Regions from separate parts of the Acetobacter sp. DsW_54 genome, predicted to be linked through region 1. Evidence: riboswitches for the same ligand, from Rfam matches in the RefSeq annotation. Region 1 holds a riboswitch; the other holds the start of a gene.
What was found. A riboswitch is a leader RNA that binds a small molecule or an ion and turns the genes downstream of it on or off. The one in region 1 is predicted to bind cobalamin.
Positions count from the first base shown of each region.

Region 2: it holds a riboswitch for cobalamin, as region 1 does, so the genes downstream of both, HK20_RS06395 (hypothetical protein) here and HK20_RS06095 (DUF1636 domain-containing protein) in region 1, are expected to answer to the same signal.

Region 1 covers NZ_JOPD01000011.1:17,290-24,027, forward strand. The annotation lists gene cobN (cobaltochelatase subunit CobN) at 1-1,840, opposite strand, end outside; gene cobW (cobalamin biosynthesis protein CobW) at 1,855-2,907, opposite strand; gene HK20_RS06095 (DUF1636 domain-containing protein) at 2,904-3,344, opposite strand; cobalamin riboswitch at 3,519-3,752, opposite strand; gene HK20_RS06100 (MarR family transcriptional regulator) at 3,933-4,415, shown strand; gene HK20_RS06105 (FUSC family protein) at 4,441-6,651, shown strand.
Region 2 covers NZ_JOPD01000012.1:1,619-8,356, forward strand. The annotation lists gene HK20_RS06380 (heme-binding protein) at 1-251, opposite strand, end outside; gene HK20_RS06385 (IclR family transcriptional regulator) at 340-1,071, opposite strand; gene HK20_RS06390 (LysE family translocator) at 1,176-1,820, opposite strand; gene HK20_RS06395 (hypothetical protein) at 1,970-2,416, opposite strand; cobalamin riboswitch at 2,453-2,662, opposite strand; gene HK20_RS06400 (histidine phosphatase family protein) at 2,706-3,275, opposite strand; gene HK20_RS06405 (triacylglycerol lipase) at 3,386-5,341, shown strand; gene HK20_RS06410 (DUF4105 domain-containing protein) at 5,344-6,342, shown strand; gene bfr (bacterioferritin) at 6,509-6,738, shown strand, end outside.

The DNA of each region.
Region 1 (6,738 bases):
GGCTGGCCTGCATGACCGGGGGCGTCATATGCCCGATGGTTACGGCACCCAGACGCCTGCGGGCGGCAGCCGCCTCCCCCGGATTATTGACAATAAAGGGGTAAATGACCGGCATATCCCCCGTAAGCACCGCAGGCGCACAGAGCGGGGAAAGAGCCGTTGCCTTGCCCGGCAGCCATTCCAGCGTGCCGTGTGTGCCCAGATGCACCAGTGCATCCAGTTTTTGGCTGCGGCGTAGCCAGAGGTAAAACGCCACATAGGCGTGGCACGGTGGCTGGTCCGGGTCGTGATAAGTGGCTTTACGCTCTGCGGTTTTTCCTCGGTCGGGCTGCACGGCAAGGGTTATGGCACCCAAAGCCACATAACGCAGGTGGAATGCGCCATCCCTGACCGCTGCATCCTGCTCTGGCGGGCCCCATGCGTCCGCAATGGTGGCCATAAAGTCCGGCGGCAGTTCCGCGCTTAAAGCTTTATAATCTGCCAGAGATAAAACAGCCTGCGGGGGGGATTGAGCCATAAGGCGGGCCAGTTCCTGCGCGGCTGGCGCCGGCTGCTCCCCCAGTTGGTACCCCTTCTGCTGCATATGCTCCATAATGTTGTGCAGGCTGGCAAAACCATCCAGACCAACGGCATGGGCCACATGCGCGCTGCCCTGCTCCAACCCTGCGCCGGGATAGTCCGAGAGTACAATACCAACCCGTTTTTGCTCTACAGGCGTATGCCGCAACCGCGCCCATGCCTTGGCCCGTGCCGCCACCATGGCAATGCCGGCATCATACGCCACGCGCTGGGCAGGCAGCCCCGGAGCTGCCTCCTGACGGAAGGAAATGGGAAATGTGGCGATTGTTCCATCAAGTTCTGGCAGAACAACCTGCATGGCAAGGTCCGAGCGCCCCAGCCCGCGTGCGCTTTTAGCCCACAAGACCTGCGTACAGCCCGGCTGGAGCACCTGCAAAACAGGCGCACACGCCGCATCCAGCGGGGAACTCCCCAGCCCCCCACGAGCGGAAAAACAGGTGGCATTCAACACCACATCGGGCTTTGTGCGGCACAAATACTCAGCAACACCCTGCGCAACGCCGTGGTCCTTGAGGGATGTCACAAACAGCACCGCCACGGTGCAGCCCTGCCCGGCCAGCACCGCGGCCAGCCGTTCCACCCCCGCCATGTCCGATGCCTGAAGGTGCGCTCGGTAAAAAACCAGCACGGCCGAACAAACCGCCTGCTCACCGGCTGCCGGATACGTACGATAAACACCCCATGTGGGCAGAGGCTCGGGCTGTGTGCCGTCATCCTCCCCATATCCGGCAAGGGCTGACATAAGCCGCAGGGCTGCGGCCATGTTATCCGGCCCACCTTGGGCAAAAAAGCCGTTCAGGCGTTGCCATTGGGCGGCCTGCACACCGTAGGACAGTTCGGCCAGACGGGTATCTTCCACCGTACCGCCTGCTGGCTGCCCAGACCCACCGCACCCGGTATGACCGGGCAGAAACACGACGGGCACAGCCTGCTCGCGCGCCCACGCAGCCAGCTCCTCCACCCCGTAACGCCAGTAATCCAGCCCACCCAGCAGACGCACCACCACGCATCTGGCACCCTGCAAGGTACTTTCCACATACAGGTCGATCGACATGGGGTGCCGCAGGCGGGCCAGACTTGTCACCTGAACGGATGGTAAGCGGGCATGCACCTGCGCGCGCATCTGCTGTGCCGCGTGGCGCAACCCCAGCAGATCGCTCTCTGTAAAGGATAGAACAACAATATCCGCACCGGGCAGTCCCAGGTCTTCGGCTGTATTCTGTTCATCCAGTGTCCGGTTTTCGCGGACCAGAAGGTGCATGCCCGTAAACTCCCTTACGCAGCCAGATGGCCCGCAAGAGCGGTGGCAATGGCCGTGGCGTCCAACCCTTTCTGGCCGATGACCACAATGCGGCCCGTACGGTCCTCCCCAACACCGAGGGGACGGTCGAATTCATGCCGGAAGCGGCTGCCCACCCCCTGCACGGCCAGACGCATGGGTTTGCCTGCAACGCTTGCAAAGCCTTTCATACGCAGCACGTCAAAGCTGCGAGCCGTGTTTTGCAAGGTGGTCAGGAACTCATCCACACTGTGCTGTTCTGGCACGGCTACCACAAAACTTTCAAAATCATCATGTTCGTGCTCGCCATCTTCCGCATCGTGGTGGGATGGGCGGGCGGCAAGGTCGCTCTCGGCCGCAGCGCCAATGCCCAGCAGCACGGCGGGGTCTACCTTGCCTTCCGTTGCCCGCACAATCTGCACAGGGCGGGGAGCATGGTCCCGAATATGCTGCTCCACTGCTGCCAGTTGGGCTGCATCCAGCAGGTCGGTCTTGTTCAGCACTACCAGATCGGCAGCGTTGATCTGGTCTTCAAACACCTCGGCCAGCGGGTTGTCATGGTCCAGCGAGGGGTCTTCGGCCCGCTGTGCTTCCACGGCCTGCGGGTCATCCGCAAAGCGCCCGGCGGCTACGGCAGGGGCATCCACTACGGCCACAACGCCATCTACCGTCATGCGGTTACGCACCGTGGGCCAGCCAAACGCCTTGAGCAGAGGCTTGGGCAGGGCCAACCCTGATGTTTCAATCACCACATGTTCGGGTGGGTCGGCCCGGTCCAGCAGGGCTTCCATGGTGGGCAGGAAGTCATCCGCGACAGTGCAGCACAGGCAGCCATTGGTCAGTTCGACAATGTCTTCCTCGCGGCAACCTTCCACCCCGCAGCCACGCAGGATTTCGCCATCAATACCGAGCGAGCCGAATTCATTCACCACCACGGCAATACGGTGCCCCTGCGCCCGGCTGAGCAGGTGCCGCAGCAAGGTGGTTTTACCAGCGCCCAGAAAACCGGTAATAATGGTTACGGGCACACGTGTCTTGGCAGCAGTCATGGTTCTTCCTGTTCGTTATAAAGCGTTGCGGGCACACGCCCCAGCACCATATCGGCCAGCGTTGCAGGGCGGCGCGATGGCATAACAGTCCCTTTGGCCGAAGCCGCATACAGGCGGGCATAAGCCAGAATATCCTCAGCCTTTTCTGGCCCAAGGTGGCCCAGCAGCCATGTCCAGCGCTCGGGCATGGCTATGGCCGCAGTACACCCCCGGTCACACGCTGCCAGACAGGCCACCGGGCGCAGCGTGGCGGAAGGGACTACCCCAGCCAGATGCTCCGCATCCAGCAGAACCTGCAGGCGCTCGAGCAGTTGTTCACCCGGCGGGCAATCCATGGCAGGCCCGCCCCGCCTGCACGTAACGCAGACATGCAGCACGGGTGGCCCCGCCTGTGCTGAATGAGCAGAAGAGGAAGGCAAAGAGTGTTCGGCGGTCATGCGTCTTTCCAACAGGCCGTTTTTCCACAACGTGGGGTTGTGGCAGGCATGGGGCAGTAACAACCAGCCCTCTGCCACGCATATGGCAAAGAAAACGCACCACCGGGTGCATCCGTGCCTGCCGGGCACCCCGCCAGCAAACAACGCCAGAACGCAACCATTCCCACAAGAACGGCTTTACAGACTTGTGATGGCAGGTCTCCTGGCTTGTACCCTGCCTGCACCAGCCATGAACTGGCGCAAAGCGCTGTTCCGCTGCCTTCCCGAGTCCTGAAAGAACCAGTGGCAACCCCGAACACGGCCGGGGCGGAACATGATGGGTACTTACAGTTGCGGGGGCAGCGACGGCCTTGCACCGGTCTTCCCTTTTCACCCCCGGTCAGGGGCACCATCAAGTGCGGGCATGATGTGCACAAAAACCCTGCCGATTCAAGGCATGTCGCGCTGTGGCCAAGCATAGCTGCACGGCACGAACAGGCCGTTAAGGACCACCCTGTGCCGTAGAGTGCGGAACATGATTGACCCACAGAGTAGGCTGGCCTAGTTTGCCCATATACTTTTTATCTCAACTATAATGACACTAAGTTAATGGACCGCATGACTGAGCAGCGCCACATGCCAGCACTGGACGAAACGTATTTTCCCGGCATGGCGCTGACCTTCCGGGTCATGCGGTTGGCAACGCTCTGGCGTACGCAACTGGACCGGGCTTTGCGCCCGCATGGCATGTCCCTTGCTGTCATGCGGCCCATGGCCTACCTGCGCATGTTGCCTGAAGGGGCGACCCAGCGTGACCTGGCCCAGACCATGAACATAGACTGCTCTGCACTGGTGCGCGTGCTTGACCTGCTGGAAAAACAAAAGCTGGTCACCCGTAAACCCGATGCGCAGGACCGCCGCGCAAAACGCCTGTTTTTGACAGATGCGGGGCGGGAACAATGCAGGCTGTTCCATACGATTGCCGCCGAACTCGAGCAGACCATACGGCACTCGCTCCCTCCGGCTCAGGCCGATAGCCTGACACAGACCCTCTCCTCCTTGCTCGAAGCGCACCATGCCCACACGCTCTGACCTGCTCACACTGCCCGGCTCGCTCATGCACTGGGCCAACCAGCGTTTTGCTCCCGCAGTTTTTGCCGATGATGCCCGCTGGAACGGCTTTACCGCCACAGCGGGCTATACCATGCGTGTGTTCCTTTCCATTGGCATTGCGCTTTTTCTGGCCTTTGTTTTTCAGCTCCAGTCCCCTCTCAGTGCGGCCACAACGGTGCTGATTGTCTCCAACCCCACGGTTGGGGCCATGGTTTCCAAAAGTGTGTGGCGTCTTATTGGTACCCTGATCGGGGCCGCGATCAGCGTGGGGGTTATGGCTGTTTTTGTGCAGTCCCCCGTTCTCTACTTTGCGGTTCTGTCCGTTTTTGTCGGCCTTGCCTGTATGGTCGCCACGTTTTTGCGGTTTTTTCGTGCGTATGCGGCGGTGCTGACCGGCTATACGATTGTAATTATTGCAGCCCCTGCGTTTGCCAACCCCGATGGCATTTTTCTGTCCGCCATGAGCCGCCTTTCTGTTGTGGCAACGGGCATTGTGGTTACGGCCTGCGTGTTCATGGTCACATCCGTGCGCAAACCCAGCACCGTGCTGCACAAGCTTGGTCAGGCGTTCCGGGAAACTGTTCTGCACGCCAGAACATTTCATAAAGCTGAGAGTGAACGCACAACGCCCGAAGCGCTTGATGCCACTGTAACCAGCACGCTGGAAAAACAGGAACAGAAAACCCAGAGCACCAACGCGGCTTTTCGTGGGTTCAGCCAACCGATTTATGACAGCCGCAGCAAACTGCTGGCCAACATGACCGGCCTGACCCCCGCCATAGAATTTGCCGCAGCCGATGACCCGGATATGCAAAACCGCGTGCGCAACCTGCGCCTGTGCTTAAGCCGCCTGACGGGTTTGATTGTCAGCTACCACCCATACTGGTTGACCTTTTCTGCCGGGGTGGAAGAAACCCGCGCCGTACACCTGCTGGTTGCCCAGACACTGGGCCGGATTCTGGAACTGACGGAAAACCCCGACTGGCTGACAAACCCCGCCCCGCTCTCCACCTGCCTGCATGACGCCCTGAAAACACTGGAACAGCTTGCCCGCCAGACCACCAGCACCACCACCCTGGCCGCACTGGACAACACGCGGGACGCACTGGTGCAGATGGACCTTGCCCTGCATGACCTGACCAGCCTGCGCCCCGACCGCACACAGGCCAACATCCAGCCTTATCTGGAATGGCCAACAGCCCTGCGCAACGGCGTGCGCGGGAGCTTTATTGCCCTGCTGGCGGGCATGTTGTGGTATGTTCTACACTGGAGTTCTGGCCCGCTGCTGATCATATACACCGTTGCGGCATCCAGCCTTTTGTCCACCACGCCCTCAGCGGCCAAGGCCAGCCCCATGATGGCGGCAGGCACTTTTCTGGCCATACCCATGGGGTTTTTATGCCACACGCTGGCCTTGCCACGCATAGATGGCTACCCCCTACTCTGGCTTAGTCTCTGCCTGTTCCTGCTGCCGGGCGTGTGGTTGCAGTTCCACCCGCGTTACAGCATTGGCGCGTTTGGGTATGCCGTGTTTTTTACCATGATGCTCTCGGTCAATAACCCGATTGTGTATGACGACCTGACCCTGACCAACAACTGGATGAGCATGGTGGCAGCATGCGCCCTGCTGGCCATTGTTTTCAGGGTTATTCTGCCTGCCGACCACAGGCTGGATGCCGCACGGCTGGTAACGTCCCTGACGCGCAGTATTCAAAAACTGGCGCGCACCCCTTATGGCCGCACCGAACCATGGGTGGCGTGGGAAGGGCTGCAACTGCAAAAAATCTCACGCCTGATGATGCGCCTTTCCTTTATTACCACCAATCTGGACCGGCAGGGTTATACGGATGCGGCTTTTGCTTCGCTCTCCCTTGGCAGGCTGATTGTGCGGCTCAAATGGAACGCGGCCCACGCAACGCTGGACCCGCAGGCACAAACCGCTCTGACAAACGCGTTTAACGCCTTTGCCCAACTGCGCCATAACCCGGCAGAAACAGCCAGTGCACTCAAACAGGCGGCTATGGCCATTCGTACCATTCCAACGCAGGAGGCCGGACTATCCCTAACCCGTGACCGAACCCTGTCCTGCCTGGAGCAGGCGGCCAATATCATTCTCTCCGTGCCCGGTTTTTTCCATGATCACGGCCCCATCCAGCAGGCAGAAGACCTGACACGACCTGCCATTCCCGTTTCTGTCCACCCGGCTGCGCGCTAGCTTTTTACTACGGACCTGCTGGGGGAATATCCCCAATACTGTAAAAAACAAATTTTAGAGAGCAACGAACTTTATAGTTTGTTTTAA
Region 2 (6,738 bases), on a different contig from region 1:
TTTTCCAGCGTATAGGCACGACCATCGGGATGACCAATTTTTGCAAAATCCGCGCTGTCCATCTGGAACAGAACCGCCGTGCGGGCCTTTTTGCTGGCCACATCAACCGCCCCCAGAATAACGCCTTCCATACGCAGGAAGGCAACAGGCCATGCTGCCGCGTCCAGAATGGCAATGCAGACAGTTACACCCATGCGCCGTGCCTCAGCATGGGCGGCATCCAGCATGGCGGTTGCGAGTGTTGCGTTCATGGTTCGTACATTCCTTTTGTGCAAAGGCGGGTACGTTAGCCACACGGGCAGATAAGGGAACCGGAAAAACAGGGAAAAGTTTATTTATTCAATATTGTTGAACATCAAGCTGCTCAAGTGAGCGCATCATCATCCACGCAAGCCTGATCAGGCGGTGTTGCGGAAACTGCGCAGGGGGGCCGGTCAGGCACAGGCTTGCCCTGACCTCCCCATTTATCCGCCATGGAATGGCAACACCGTTCAGCCCCGGCCTGTAGGCCTGCAGGTCCAGTGCATATCCTTTGATCCGTACATCTTCTATGCGGCTCAGTACATCTGCATCCAGCGCATTGGCACGGGTTGCCATTACCCGCTTGCCCAGACCGGGCACACAGGCCAAGAATACCCACCCAACGGCTGAACCTTCCAGATTTTCCCGCACTGGCACGCTGGGCCAAGCAGCACAAAGCCCATTGGGATCGACAATATCCAGATACGCTGCCTGATCCCCGCTAGGCACGGCCAGCCATGCCGTGCCGCCACTTTTATGGGCAACGGCTTCCAGCACAGGGCGCAGGCGGGCCCGCACGCTGTTATCATCCCCCGCAATACGGGCGAGGTTGAGTATGCGTCCGCCCAGATGGTAACGCATATCCCCTGCCCTGCGCTGGACGTATCCCAAATGGTCCAGCGTTTGCAGAATATTGTGCACCGTTGTTTTGCCTATGCCCGAAATACTGGCAATCTGCTGCAAACGTGCACCACCGCCCTGCTGGGCTATAATTTCCAGAATAGCTGCGGACCGCTCTATGGACTGGATAAGCCTTGGCGCTTTGCTCATGCCGCATTCCCACTACCCAAGGGGCTGACCATACTCCGCCCGCCTTATGGCACGCAGCATAACAGCACCTTGGCAGAACGCCTGACTTTTCTGGCCTCCATCCTTCAGGATGGAATACCGCTCATGACCAGCCTGAATGCAAAAAAGAGGAACACTACCCCCGTAAGCACATCCAGCGCACGCACAACTCTGGGGCTAGATAGAACACGACCGAGCGAAAACGCCAGACAGGCCAGAACCGCATACCATGCCACAGCCATAACCACCTGCACCCCCGCCAGCAGAAGGGAATAGCTGACCCGGTGCACACCTGCGGGAATAAACTGGGCAAAGGCGGTCAGGTCGAACACACCAACAAGTGGGTTAAGGCATGTGGTCAACAGCCCACGCTGGTAGCCAGCCCCCATACCGCCAACAGACCGTGCCTGAGCATCTGCCCGCGCCTGATCATGCGCCCCGGCAGAAGGCATAAGCAGGCGAACCCCCAGATAAGCCAGATAAAGCGCCCCGGCCCATTCCAGCGCCAGATACAATTTGGGAGAGGCCGCAACCAAAGCACTCACGCCAAACGCTGTGCCTGCCCCCCATATGGCCAGCCCTGTGCCGGTGCCCAGCGCAGCCCCAAGCGCCGCCTTGCGGCTCACATTCATGCCCAGACGGATAACAAGGGCCGTTTCTGTCCCCGGTGTGAGCACCAGAACACCCCACGCGGCGGCAAAGGTCAGTAAAGGCAAAAAAGCATGGGGCATGGCCAGGTCCTGCACAGTGCATTGAGCAACACGCACCACCCTATGGCCGGTTCAGCCCATAGGGTGGTGCGTGCTGGGTGCTAAAAAAGAACAAAAGCCACAAAAAGTCCAAGCCAACAGGCAAAAAAATACCTGTGATCACTCTAACGCTATCTGCGGTTATATAACTCCATAGCCATGTGGCGTGCGCCCACAACGTGCTGGGCCGCAACATAGGCCACGAGCATGGCATGGGCTGCGGGGTTTTCGGCCTTTTCCTCTCCCTCCTGCTCGGGGGCACAACGGGCCTTTATGGCCAGACTTAGTGCGTGCTCCAGCATGCCGCGGAAGAGGGTCTCAAGCTGCAAGGCTCTGGCACGGTAAGGTAAGGGCTGCTCTGGCATAAACATCCCCAGCATCTGCCCTCCGGCCTGTTGCAAGGCAGCCTCTTCGGCCAGTTGAGGGGGCTCGCTGAACAGGGCCAGAACCTCCGCCCTGTTCGGCGCAACGCGCAGCAGATGCCGCAGCAAAGGGTGCAGGCTCCCCACTCCCCCCGCAATATGCGCGGAGCAGGAGGAAGCATGCGGGTAAGAACCCGGCAGTAAATAGCGTGACATCAGACATCTCAGCCCCCGGTCAGTCCCGCCCGGTGACATGGTTTGCAAGACGAAGGCAGGTCTCCTGACTTGCAGATACGCGACACACCCTGCCTTCCCGGTTATGCACCAGTGGCCGCCCCTTCCGGGGCAACGGGTGTAAGCTACTGCCTACAGTTGCGGGTACAGTCTCCGACTGACTTCTGGCGAAGCTTACGGTGTTCCCTTTTCATCCGCTCGCGCGGAACCTTCGACTAACAGGGGCAGGCTATAGCGGCATGCGCGCTTTGCCGCGAGCAAAAAAACAGGCTCACGCCCCTTCCGCCGGCACTCCCAGCAGACCCAAACGCCACTGACCCGCATGGCAGCTGATCAAGCTGTAACTCAGGGGGGGTACATCCACCCGTGCAGCGTGTGCCAGACCCACAGCCCCTTCCCCCTGATACAAAACCCGCAACAGCAGGTTGCGCACCACAGCAGGCCGCGCCAGCACAACGGCTGCGGGCAGGGTCTGGCTTATATCGTCCAGCCAAAGGGCCGTTCTGTGGTAAAACGCGGCAAAGCTTTCCCCTGCTGGTGGGGCAAAAGTCGCATCGGTTAAAAAGGCATGCTGCTGCACAGGGTCCAGAGCTTGCAGGCCTGTGCCCGCCCATGTTCCGTAATCCCTGTCCCGCAGGGCATCCTGTGGCCGCAGGACCTGCCCTTGCCCATCCGGCACGGCCACATCCGGGGCATAGAATACCGTTAACTGGCTCACGGACGGTAGATAAGCTGCGGCTGTCTGGGGGGTATAACCATGTGCAACCTGTTCAGCCCCATCAGGCAGCACACCCTTGCGCACAACACCGGGTAGTGCAGACGCACAGCAAAGCAGCTTCAACCCACAAACCTTTCCCGCACTGGGCCATGACTGTACAGGATTTGCCAGCATGCCGCAGACACCCTACACCATCAGGCATTATTTTACCGCGATTTAAAACCGAGAATCGGATGCCCGCTTTTTCCAGCACTTTATCCAGCGCTCTGTGTTCCCGTTTTTCGTGGGTCGCGGTCTGTCTGGCCGTTTCAGGCTGTGCGGCCCCCATTACCGTGCAGCGCCTGAGCCTGACAGACAGCTACAAGGAACGCAGCCAGAGCACATTGAGCGGACAGAAGCTGAGCAACACCACCCGTATTGTGCTTGAGCGCCAGAACCTGTTGGCCATATGGAAGAAAAATCCCGAACAGGCACTGGCCATCCTGCGCGCCAGCACACAGGCGCAGTTTTACACCCCCGACCTGCAGGACCAGCTTTTTGCCCTTGCGGAGCTGAACTACCTGCTGGGTCGCCAGAACACGGACCGTGCGGCCTTTATGGCGGCAGCCCTGTACGCCTATGCCTACCTGAACCCCAACGGGCCGGATAACGCAAAACCCAACCCGTATGACGTACATTTCCGCCAGGCGTGTGATCTTTACATGTTTGGCCTGACCGAAGCTCTGGGTAACCCTGTGGAGGTGGCACCACAACGCTGGATGCTACCCTTTGGCACGCTGGACCTATCCACCACCCCCGCGCAGAAGGAATGGTACGGCTATACGCTGACCGACTTCCGCCCCACAGCGCGCCTTTCGGTGCGGGGGATAAAAAATATCTATCGCAGGGCGGGGCTGGGGGTGCCTCTGGCAGCAGTACCCCACCCACCAGAAAACAGCCAGATTTCCTTCTCCATTACCGACAAGCTGCGTATTCCCGTTAACCTGCTGCTGGAAATCCCCAACCCACGCGAGCAGATTTTTACAAACCATATTGATGCGCGCCTGACACTGGCAACCATTGACACAACAAGCAGCCTGCCAACCACAGACGGTGTTATTCCCCTACAATATGACCAGACCGCTTCCCGCGCGATCAGCCTGAGCAACGCGGTTGACTGGTCCGTGGAATATAAGGGTTTTCTGGATGGCAATCTCTTTAACAAACGTGCCCAGCTTATTGCCATAGAACCGCACCAGTATGGCCATATGCCCGTTGTGCTGGTGCATGGCACGGCCTCCAGCCCCGGACGCTGGGCGGATATGGTCAATGACCTGCTGGAAGACCCACAGATACGCGCACATTATGAGTTCTGGTTTTTCTCCTACGCCACGGGCAACCCTATCCCCTACTCCGCCCTGCAACTCCGCGATGCCCTGAACCGCACCATCCATGACCTTGGTGGTACGCAGGCAGACCCGGCACTAGGGCAGATTACTCTGATCGGGCACAGCCAGGGCGGTCTTTTGGCAAAAATGCTGGCCATTGACCCGCATGATGCCCTGTGGAACGGGCTGACCCACCGCGCGCTCTCCAGCCTCCACCTTTCACCCAATGTACGGCAGTTTCTGGAACAGGCCCTTTTCCCTACCCCCATGCCTGAAGTCAAAAGTGTTGTGTTTATCTCCACTCCACAACATGGCAGTTATCTGGCCGACTTTTCCATTGCGCACCTTATAGGGCGGATGGTCACTTTTCCCGCAGCCATTACGGAAGTGACCCAGCAGGTCCTTGAGGGCAACACCGGTGCGCTCAAGGTGGACATGAGCCCCAGCCGTTTTGGCAGTGTTTATGGCATGTCCCCCCGCAGTGCGTTCATACAGGCGCTGGCGACTGTTCCTGTTGTGCCGGATGTGCAGAGCCACTCCATTATTCCCGTGCTGGGCAACGGGGCGCTGGAAAATGCGGATGATGGTGTGGTGGCTTACGCCAGTGCGCATGACCCACGGGTGCAGAGCGAACTGGTTGTGCGCAATTCGGGCCACTCCACACAGGCCAACCCGATCACCATTGCCGAAGTACGCCGTATTCTACTGCAACAGTTAGCAGCCACCATACCCGACCTGCACGTTAAGGGGGATATGAACCACACCAACATCATGCGTATTGGTGGGGATTATGTCATCCCCGCCACATGGGCAAAGCCATGATCATGCGCAAACACCGCAGCCGCCACACAAGACACTGGAAACTGACCGCAATAACCCTGCTTTTTGCAGTCTATGCCTGTGCGGCCCTTTACTATTCCACGCTTGAGCCCGACCTGCTACGCCTTGGGGCAACTGGCCTGTGCGGGCTGCTGTTTGTGGCAACCTCCTGTATCCGCCAGCCCATACGCCGCATTGCAGCCCTGTGCGGGCTTTGTGCGTGCTTTGCCATATGGTTCTGCACCAACCTCCCCAGCAATAACCGCGAATGGGCTGGGGAATATGCCGTGCTGGCCGATGCCATACAGGATGGTCGCACAGTCCATGTGCGCAATATCCGCGATTTTACCTATAAAACCGAAACCGATTATACCCCTCACTATTACAACGCGGACTTTGATCTGGACCACCTTGCCACCATAGACCTGATAACGTCTTACTGGGCGGGGGACAGCATTGCCCATGTGTTCCTGTCCTTCGGGTTTGATGATGGCCGGCACCTTGCCGTTTCCATTGAAACACGCCGCCAGAAAAAGTTTTCCTATTCCACCATCGCCGGTTTTTTCCATCATTATGAACTGACCTACGTTACCGCCGATGAACGCGACCTGATTGGTGTGCGCACGGATATACGCAAGGAACGTGTGTATCTTTACCGGTTGGAACTTTCTGCCCAGACCCGGGAAGCCGTTTTCAAAAACTACCTGACGGAAATACACAAACTGACCACCACCCCACGGTGGTACAATACGCTTATGGACAACTGCACGACCGAAATTCTGGCCCGTGCCAATGCCCGCACCCGTTACCGGCTGGACTGGCGGGTGCTGCTGAGCGGGTACACAGCCTCCCTTGCCTATGATCTGGGGCTGCTGAACACACACTATGATTTTGCAACACTCCACGAACTCAGCCGAATAAAGCGCCCCGCGAATGCTGTGCCAGATGCGAATTACTCTAATGAAATACGGGAATCCCTCCCGCTCGCACTTGCGAATAAATAAAAACAACGGCAATACATGCATATCGCTCGCATTTAGAAGTAAGTTTGTTGCAAGTGATAATTATTTTTCCAAAAGCACTTGATTTTGAACATTTTTTTGTTTGCGAGTGGTTGCGTTTTATATTATGGTCCGCTTCAGTTCCTTTTGTAATCGAGAGTAAGCCACCATGGTCAAAGACCCTAAAGTTATTGAACACCTGAACATCCAGCTCACCAACGAGCTGACCGCCATCAACCAGTATTTTCTGCATGCCCGCACCCTGCGCCACTGGGGCGTGACCCTGCTGGGCAAAAAAGAATACGAAGAATCCATTGAGGAAATGCGTCACGCTGACTGGCTGATCGAACGCATTCTGTATCTGGGCGGCCTGCCCAACGTGCAGCGCCTGAACACGAT